Regions from separate parts of the Mesorhizobium sp. M0060 genome, predicted to be linked through region 1. Evidence: predicted binding sites of a transcription regulator. Region 1 holds the regulator's gene; each other region holds the start of a gene.
What was found. Region 1 encodes PhoB, which activates phosphate uptake and scavenging genes when phosphate is short. Its sites were predicted from a motif close to TGTCATNNANCTGTCAT; they were not measured.
Positions count from the first base shown of each region.

Region 1 (2,201 bases):
CGGCTGGACACGCTGACCATGCCGCGCGACGAGCTGATCCGCGAATGCATGGCCATCGTCCGGCGCCGGCTGGAAGATCCAGACCTTGACGTCCGCAGTGTCGCCCGCATCGCCCTGGCGATTCAGGGAATTACCGACTCCCCTGCACGCGCCATGCTGTGGTCGCCGATCACGCCGCAGACGGACATCGCCTTTGCCGACATGCTGGAAGACGAATTCGGCATCCCGGCCACGGTGGAGAACGATTGCAATATGATGGCGGTGGCTTTGCGCTGGCGCGATCCGGATCGCTATCGCGACGACTTCATCGCCATCCTGCTTTCGCACGGCATCGGCATGGGGCTGGTGCTGAAGGGCGAGCTGTTCACCGGCACGCATTCCTCGGGCGGCGAGTTTGGCCACATGATCCATCGTCCAGGCGGCGCGCTCTGCCGTTGCGGGCGGCGCGGCTGCATCGAGGCCTATGCAGGCAATTACGCCATCTGGCGCAACGCTACGGGGATGAGCGAAGACAGCAAACCGGTCGCCGACGTCAGCGACGCCGACATGCGCGCGTTGGCGGCCCGGGCCCGCGAGAAGGATGGGCCGGAACGCGAGGCCTACCGCAGGGCCGGCGAAGCGCTGGGTTTCGGTCTCGGCTCGTTGTTCGCGCTGATCGATCCAGCACCGGTCGCGATGGTCGGCGTCAGTGCCGCCGCCTTCGATCTGATCGAGCCGGCCTTGCGCAAGGCCATCGCCCAGACCGCCGGTGGCCAGCATTCGAGCTCGATCTCCTTCGACACCGAGCCGAACGAATTGCCGCTGATCCGCGAAGGCTGCGCGATGCGGGCGTTAAGCTTCGTCGACCAGGAGATTTTCGCGCCGGGCGCGCAAATGAGGCCCGGCATCAGAAAGAACGTAGCCTGACCAGGCAGGTCAATCTTCCCTGATCGCATAGCCGGCACCGCGGATGGTGCGGATGACATCCGGCATGCGGCCGTTATTGACGGCTTTGCGCAGCCGCCCGACATGCACGTCGACGGTGCGTTCGTCGATGTAGATCGTCTCGCCCCAGACATTATCGAGCAACTGGCTGCGCGAGAAGACGCGGCCGGGATGCCGCATCATGAATTCGAGCAGCCGGAATTCGGTCGGCCCGAGCCGGATTTCGCTCTTCTTGCGATAGACCCTGTGCGATTCGCGATCGAGCACGATGTCGCCGACCTTCAGCACGCTGGACAGCACTTCCGGCTTGGCGCGGCGCAGCAGCGCCTTGACCCTGGCCATGAATTCCGGTGTCGAAAACGGTTTGACCAGATAGTCGTCGGCGCCGGTCGAAAGACCGCGCACCCGGTCGCTCTCCTCGCCGCGCGCGGTCAGCATGATGATCGGCAGCCGCTCGGTTTCGGGGCGCACCCGCAACCGTCGGCAGAGCTCGATGCCGGAAACCGCTGGTATCATCCAGTCGAGCACCAGAAGATCGGGCACATTCTCCTGCAAACGGATCTCGGCTTCGTCGCCGCGTGTCACCACCTCGACCTGGTAGCCTTCGGATTCGAGATTGTAGCGGAGCAGCACACCCAACGGCTCCTCGTCCTCCACCACCATTATGCGTGGTGCGATCATCGGCTGGGCACCCCCATCATGTCACCGGTGCGGACATTGTCGTTTCGTCCTGCTTCGGACGATTGACAGGCAATTGCTCGCCGGTCAGCACATAATACGCATTTTCGGCGATGTTGGTGACATGGTCGCCGATCCGCTCCAGATTCTTGGCGCAGAACAGCAGATGCGTGCAAGCGGTGATGTTGCGCGGGTCTTCCATCATGTACGTCAACAGCTCGCGGAACACGGACGTGTATTTGACGTCGATGCGCTCGTCGGCGGCGCGTAGCTTGGCCAGCGCGGCCGCATCGCCGGCAGCATACTCCTCGATGACGCCCTGCACCTGGATGAGCACCAGCTGCGCCATCGCATCGATGGAATGCGATAGGTCGCGCGGCGTGACGCTGAGGCCGACCGCACTCACACGCTTGGCGATATTCTTGGCAAGGTCGCCGATGCGTTCGAGGTCGCCGGCCATGCGGATCGCCCCGACGACATGGCGCAGATCGTGGGCCATCGGCTGGCGCTTGGCGATCAGGGTGATGGCGCGGTCGTCCAGTTCGCGTTGACGCGCATCCATGATGGCGTCGTCCGAAACAACGCGCTGCGCCAGCGCA
Region 1 covers NZ_JAMYUP010000036.1:42,301-44,501, forward strand. The annotation lists gene NKJ94_RS26170 (ROK family protein) at 1-906, shown strand, start outside; gene phoB (phosphate regulon transcriptional regulator PhoB) at 916-1,605, opposite strand; gene phoU (phosphate signaling complex protein PhoU) at 1,622-2,201, opposite strand, start outside.

Region 2 (2,201 bases), on a different contig from region 1:
GCGGAGGGCGATATCGGCGCGCTGGCCGGGCGCGATGACAATGCCCCGAGGCGCAACAGGCTGCGGCAGCGGGTTGGCATCAAGAGCGATCACTTTGGCCGTTCCGCCATCGAGGTCATAAGTGCCGATACGGGTGACATCCGTGACTGCCAAACGCAGGCGCACAAGGCTGCCCGCCGGCAGATCGTAAATCGGGGTGACTTCCCAATTTACTGTCGAGACCGTACCCAGCGTGCCGCCGCGCGCAGCGTTGCGTGCCTTGAACAATTCGATGAACTGGCCGTCTTCGCCGAGACGGAAGTCGCGTATATTGAGCGGCAAATCCTGGTCGAAACCGGCATCTTCGTCATCTTCGACAACAAGCATGCCTGTCAGACCGCGGGCCATCTGATCGAGCGTGTTGCAATGCGGATGATACCAATAGGTGCCGGTATCCGGCGGTGTCAGAGTGTAACGGAAGCTTTCGCCCGCCGCGATGGGACGCTGGGTGAGATAAGGCACGCCGTCCATGGCATTGGCGATGCGCAATCCATGCCAGTGCACACTCGTCGCTTCATCGAGATCATTGACCACGTCTATGGAAAACGGCCTACCTCGCAATAAACGCAGAGTGGGCGGCGGCCCGCCCGCACCGAAACTCATCATCCCTTTGGTGACGGTGCCGGGCAAAATCGACCGACTGATCGCTGAAACCGGCAAGGTCAGATCGGCTGCTACGGCCCTGCCGGCAATCAGCCCGCCTGCAGCGCCGACAGCTACTGCTGCCGTGCCGCCCAGCAAGAATCCCCTGCGCGACATTCCCGACATGAAGCAGCCCTTTCAGTGGAGTATAGCGGACGTGGTGTTGTTGTCTCTTCGTTCACGAATTTCGAACCCTGGCAATGATTCAAGGTCAAGGTGGCGTAGTCTCCGAAGGACTTCAACTGAAGTTGGAGTTTCACTTGCTTTTTGATGATTGCCACACAACGTCGCACTGAGCCGCGAGGCGTCTACGTGGCAGCTCTCGCCGAACGGCGTGTTGTGGGTGTAGCGTGCCCGATTGGCAGGAGTTACGACGCAAGCTATCCCCTTGCCGGAAATGGGCTCGCCTGAAATAGCACATTTGAAGCGGCCACCGTCTCTTAAACGCCCATAAACGCAAACGCCCATAGACGCTCATCACTCGTCAGCGCTCTATCTCGGCCCATTTCTGCTCGCCGCAGGATCGGTGCAAATACGGTCATCCAATTTCAATAACGGAACCCTGTAATGCTGCCGTCACATACGGTGGCTAGGCGGATGCAGGGCGCCCTGCCCGTCCAACCTTTGGAGACAACCATGCGCGCGTTGCCGACTGTCATGGCGCTTGCGGCCCTGCTGGGCACGCAGCCCGCTTTCGCCGAATTCGTCACAGCTTTCGATTTTCCGCAGCCGAAAGACACCAGCGAATTTTACACGGTTATCGAGATTCCGGCGGGAAGCTTCACCAAATATGAGATCGATGCCGAGACAGGCCATGTCGTCGTCGATCGATATCAGTCCATGCCGGTCGTCTATCCGGCCAACTATGGTTCCGTTACCAGTTCGTTGGGCGGCGACGGCGACCCGTTGGATGCGCTTGTCTTCACCCGGGAACCCGTTGTGCCCGGTGCTCTGATCAAAGTCCGCGCCATCGGCGTGCTCAACATGGTCGACGGCGGCGAAGCGGATGACAAGATCATCGCTGTGCCGGCTACGGATATCGATCCGCAATATGACGGGGTCAAGACCATCGATGATCTTCCGGCCATCGAACGACAGCGCATCGAGGCATTCTTTCGAGTTTACAAGCAGCTACCTGAAGGCCGCAAGGCCGTTGAGCTGAACGGCTTTGGTGGCGCCAACGTCGCCATCGACATGGTTGGCAAAGCCATTGAAAGCTACCGGAACAAGAAGGACTGACAGGAAAGCAGAATCTCAACAGGAAGCTCATCCATAGGGCTGGTTCCTAGCGGTGTTGGAACACCGCTAGGGTATGCGTTGGGCTTGCGTCGCACTGTTGGATGCGCGCAAACTGCGCTTCGCTTTAGCTCCGGGCGTTTGCTGTTGATAAAGCCAAATCGTTGGCTTTATCTCCGCCTTCGCCTGGTTTCTGCTCGTCCCCTTTGACAGGCAAGCCAAACGGCGCCGTCGCCTCGGGGCATCCATCCTGAATTTTTTTCCATGACGAAATATTGAGAACC
Region 2 covers NZ_JAMYUP010000034.1:37,510-39,710, reverse strand. The annotation lists gene NKJ94_RS25530 (multicopper oxidase family protein) at 1-807, opposite strand, end outside; gene NKJ94_RS25525 (inorganic diphosphatase) at 1,318-1,920, shown strand; gene NKJ94_RS25520 (hypothetical protein) at 2,045-2,201, opposite strand, start outside.
Region 2: a site for PhoB is predicted at 1,245-1,261, ahead of NKJ94_RS25525 (inorganic diphosphatase). Genes of this name have one in related genera too.

Region 3 (2,201 bases), on a different contig from region 1:
TGACGTATTTGCCGAGCACGGTCTCGACCTCAGTCGCCGCCGACTTATAGGCTTCGAGATAGTTGATATCGGGCGTGCGGTTCAGCGCGAAGGCGGTCGGCACTACGCCGATCAGGATGAGCATGATGAGGCCCATGCCCTTTTGCCCGTCATTGGAGCCGTGGGCAAAGCTGACGCCGGTGCAGGTGAAGATAAGCAACGCCCGGATCCACAGCGGCGGCGGGGCTCTCGACTTAGGCGCCTCGTAGAGCTCGCGGTTCCTGACCAGCAGCTTCATCACCAGAAGCAGCAGCGCAGCCAGGCCGAACCCGACCAGCGGTGAGATCAGAAGCGACAGGCCGACATTGAACGCCTGCGACCAGTCGATGCCGCTGGTGATGGAGCCGGCCGGAGCCGTGAACTGGTTGGCGAGGCCGACGCCGATGATCGAGCCGATCAGTGTGTGCGAGCTCGAGGCAGGCAGGCCGAGATACCAGGTTCCGAGATTCCAGATGATCGCGGCGACCAGCAGCGCGAAGACCATGGCCAGTCCCGAGCTCGATCCGACCTGAAGGATCAACTCGACCGGCAGCAGCGAAATGATGCCGAAGGCGACCGCCCCGCTGGCGGTGAGCACGCCGAGGAAGTTGAAGAAGCCGGACCACATCACCGCAAGCTCGGCCGGCATGGAATGCGTGTAGATCACCGTTGCCACCGCATTGGCGGTGTCGTGAAAACCGTTGACGAATTCGAAGCCGAGCGCGATCAGCAGCGCCAGGCCAAGCAGGATCCACGGCACCGCGACGGTGCTGGTCAGGTCCTGGCCGAGTGCGTAGCCGACATAGGCAAGGCCGCCCAGGACGATGACGGCAAAGGCCGGCAGAAACCATTTGCCGGTGCTGTTCGGCCGGTCGAGCGGATGCTCCGGCCTTGGAATTCCTGCTTCGCTTGAAACAATATCGACCATACCCCACTCCTCGTGCATTGCAGCAAAGAATGGGAGGACGCTATGTCCGCACAATGAAGCCTGTGTGACGGCAGGGCAGGTTGAGGTGACGCAAACGGGGCAATCGAAGCAAACTGACGTCCCGACAGTCGGAGCAACTGAACCCCGGCGAAGGCAACCCTCGCCTATCCCGCGATCTCCAGCAGGGACGATATCAGCAGCCGGCGCTCATCGGCGGAGAGAACATCCGAACCGAACAGGTTCATGCTGCGAAGCCCTTCGATGGCGAGATAGCAGACCAGCAGCGCCTTGAGGTCCGGCGTCTCGCCCTTCAGCCGCTCGAAAACCTGCCGCCTGAACGATTTTATCGGCGTCAGGAAATCAGGATCTTCGGCGATCGCCGAAAAGATCCAGGAGGCCGACGGTTTCGACTCCTCGGCACGATCGGCCGAAAGCCTGATATAGGCTGCAAGCGGGCTTTCGCCGCTGACGCCGCTCGTGCGAGCGGACTCCAGCGCCTGTTGGAACTCGCGCAGGTAGTCCTCGACCAGCGCCTGCATCAGCTTCGCCTTGGTCGGAAAATTGTAGAGGAGGCCGCCTTTCGACACGCCGGCACGGCTGGCGACCGCATCCAACGACAGGCTGCCAGGACCCGTCTCGCGCGCCACGTCGGCGGCGGCGGCGAGAATTTTCTCGCGCGAATTTGCTCTGCGGACCTTCATCAATCGTTCCCCCATTCATTAGCTTAGGCGGAATTGACAAGACCGTCCAGACGGTACAGTAAGATCGCCGTCATTTGAAATTGGGACCAGTCACAGGTATGTGTTCCGGTCATCCGACGGTTATGCTGGGCCGTGGCCGAGGGGACTGTTCGTGATCAAGCGCTTCATCATCGCCTTCATTCTGCTCGTGCTGGTGTGCGGCGGCATCGTCGGCTGGCAGCTTTTCCGTGACAAGATGGCCCAACAGTTCTTTGCCACCATGAAGCCGCCGGCCACGACAGTGTCGACGGTCGTTGTTAAACCGACGTCCTGGACGCCCGGCATCGAGGCGATCGGTACGGTCAGTGCCGTACGCGGCGTCGACCTGACGGTGGAGACCGCCGGCATCGTCAAGGACATCCTGTTTCACGCCAATCAGAAGGTCGCCGCCAACGCCGTGCTGCTGCAGCTCGACGATGCCGTCGAGCGAGCCGACCTCGTGGCGTCGAAGGCGCAAGCCACATCCGACCAGACGACGTTGACGCGCGCTCTTGAGCTGCAGAAGCGCGGCGTCG
Region 3 covers NZ_JAMYUP010000002.1:263,617-265,817, reverse strand. The annotation lists gene NKJ94_RS03570 (inorganic phosphate transporter) at 1-946, opposite strand, end outside; gene NKJ94_RS03565 (TetR/AcrR family transcriptional regulator) at 1,111-1,647, opposite strand; gene NKJ94_RS03560 (efflux RND transporter periplasmic adaptor subunit) at 1,799-2,201, shown strand, end outside.
Region 3: a site for PhoB is predicted at 1,000-1,016, ahead of NKJ94_RS03570 (inorganic phosphate transporter). Genes of this name have one in related genera too.

Region 4 (2,201 bases), on a different contig from region 1:
GTTCGGCTCCTTGCCGATGTCGAAGCGGTCGTGATGCGCAGCCCATTCATAGGCGCCTTCGGGAATGCCGAGGCGCTTGTAATTGGCCGCTTCCTTGTGGCCCTGCGGCAGCTCGCCAGAGAAATAGCCGTGGATGTTCTCCTCGGCCATGACATAGGTGCCCCACGGCGTGACGCCGCCGGCGCAGTTGTTGATGGTGCCAATGATTTTCGTGCCGCTCGGGTCGGCGCTGGTCTTGACGCGGTCGTGGCCGGCGACGGGGCCGGACAGCGCGATATCGGTGTTGGAGGTAATGCGTCGGTTGAGCTTGCCGTCGCCCACGACCTGCCATTTGCCGGCTTCTTTGCGGATCTCGACAATGGTGCCGCCATGCGCGGCCATCTCGACGTCGACTTGTTCTTTGCTGAGGGCCGTCTGCTTGGCTTTGCCGTCGACGATGGTGACGAGGCCCGGAAACATCAGATGCGGATTGGTGTATTCGTGATTGACCACCAGCAGGCCGTGCTCGGCCGAGCCGTCGATCGGGATATAGCCGACATAGTCGTTGTTGTAGCCGAATTGTCTGGCCTGGGCCTCCGCCGACTGTTTTGTCGGATCGAATTCCGGCGAATCGGGGAAAAGCGGATCGCCCCAGCGCAGCAGAACATCGGCGTCGTAGCCTGGTGCGACGTGATGCTTATCGTCGATGCCGGCTTCAAGCTCGTCGAAAGCGAAGGCAGAGCCTTCGGCGGCGCGGGCGTTGTCGGCGGTGATCAGCGCCAGCGGGCTGACGGTTGCCGCTATGGCCGAGACGGCAAGCGAGCCCTTGAGGAAGCCGCGGCGCGAGAACCGCGCGGCGATGATCTCGCCCATGGTGCGGTTGTCGGAGGGATTGATGGCCGGGCCGTTGTTTTCCTCGAGCTGGCTGGTGCGGAATCGGGCGTCGGGGGAGCGATGTTCAGTCATGGGGGCTTGCCTCTGGCTTCTTGGGATGGCTGGAGCGTGGCGCTTGACTGACCGCCTATCGCCGGCAGATCACAGTTTGATGACGTTGCCGGTCAATTTCCAGCTTCAGATTTCGCGTCCGTGATCGGCCCCGCTTGACCGCGACCGGCGCTTCGGAAACAAGAGCTGCGGCAGGCGCGGAAGGACCGCATCGAGAGGAACAAAAAGTGAGTTTCTGGGGACTGGGGCAGCTCGGCGTTTCGACAGTGATCTTTCTGCTGGCGGCGACGGCGGCGAAGCAATGGGGACTGGCGCCGAGCCTCGGCAAGATGGTGCTGACGCTGGCGCTCTATTCGCTGGGCAATCTGATCATGCTGAGGCTGATCCGTGAATTCGGCATGTCGGTGTCGTTCAGCCTGTCGGCGGTGATCCAGCTGGTGTCGGTCAACGTGGTGGCGCTGGTCTTCTTCGGCGAGCGCGTCAATGCCTTGCAGGCGACCGGCATCGTGCTCGCCGTCGCAGCTGTGGCGCTGATAACGCTCGGGCCCTATCTGCAAAAGCTGTAACTGCGATCGGGCCGATGAAGAACACTGCAAGCAGGCTGCGCAACTGGCTGGAGTTCCCGGTCCTGCTGGCTGGGCTGATCATTGCCGGCGGGCTGTGGGGGTTCGAAGAGCTGATGGAAATGGCGCGGGCGACCACGCCGCATGCCTTCGACACCGAAATCCTGCTCGCCTTCCGCAAAGCCGGCCAACCCGACAATCCGATCGGACCGGCATGGCTGGAAGGGGCGATGCGCGACATCACCAGCCTCGGCAGCGCCAGCGTGCTGGTACTGATCACTGCGGCAATGATCGTCTATCTGCTCCTCATCCGCAGGCCAGGCGCGGCGCTTCTCATGTTCGTCGCGGTGGCGGGCGGCCAGGTCCTGTCAAGCGTGCTGAAATTCGACATCGACCGGCCGCGCCCCGATCTGGTCTCGCATCTCGCCGACGTGGCATCGCTTTCGTTTCCGAGCGGCCACGCCATGCTGTCGGCGGTGACATATTTGACGCTGGGCAGCATGGCGGCGCGGTTTTTGCCCGGGCGGACAACGAAAATCTACGTGCTTGGGCTGGCGGTGCTGACGGCGGTGCTCGTCGGCATCAGCCGTATCTATCTCGGCGTCCACTGGCCATCCGACGTGCTGGCCGGCTGGTGCGCCGGCTTTGCCTGGGCGATGCTGTGCTGGCTGGCGGCACGGTTCCTGCAGCGATGGCTCGGGCGGGCCGATGGCA
Region 4 covers NZ_JAMYUP010000023.1:4,678-6,878, reverse strand. The annotation lists gene NKJ94_RS21390 (PhoX family protein) at 1-945, opposite strand, end outside; gene NKJ94_RS21385 (hypothetical protein) at 1,152-1,490, shown strand; gene NKJ94_RS21380 (phosphatase PAP2 family protein) at 1,505-2,201, shown strand, end outside.
Region 4: a site for PhoB is predicted at 1,014-1,030, ahead of NKJ94_RS21390 (PhoX family protein). Genes of this name have one in related genera too.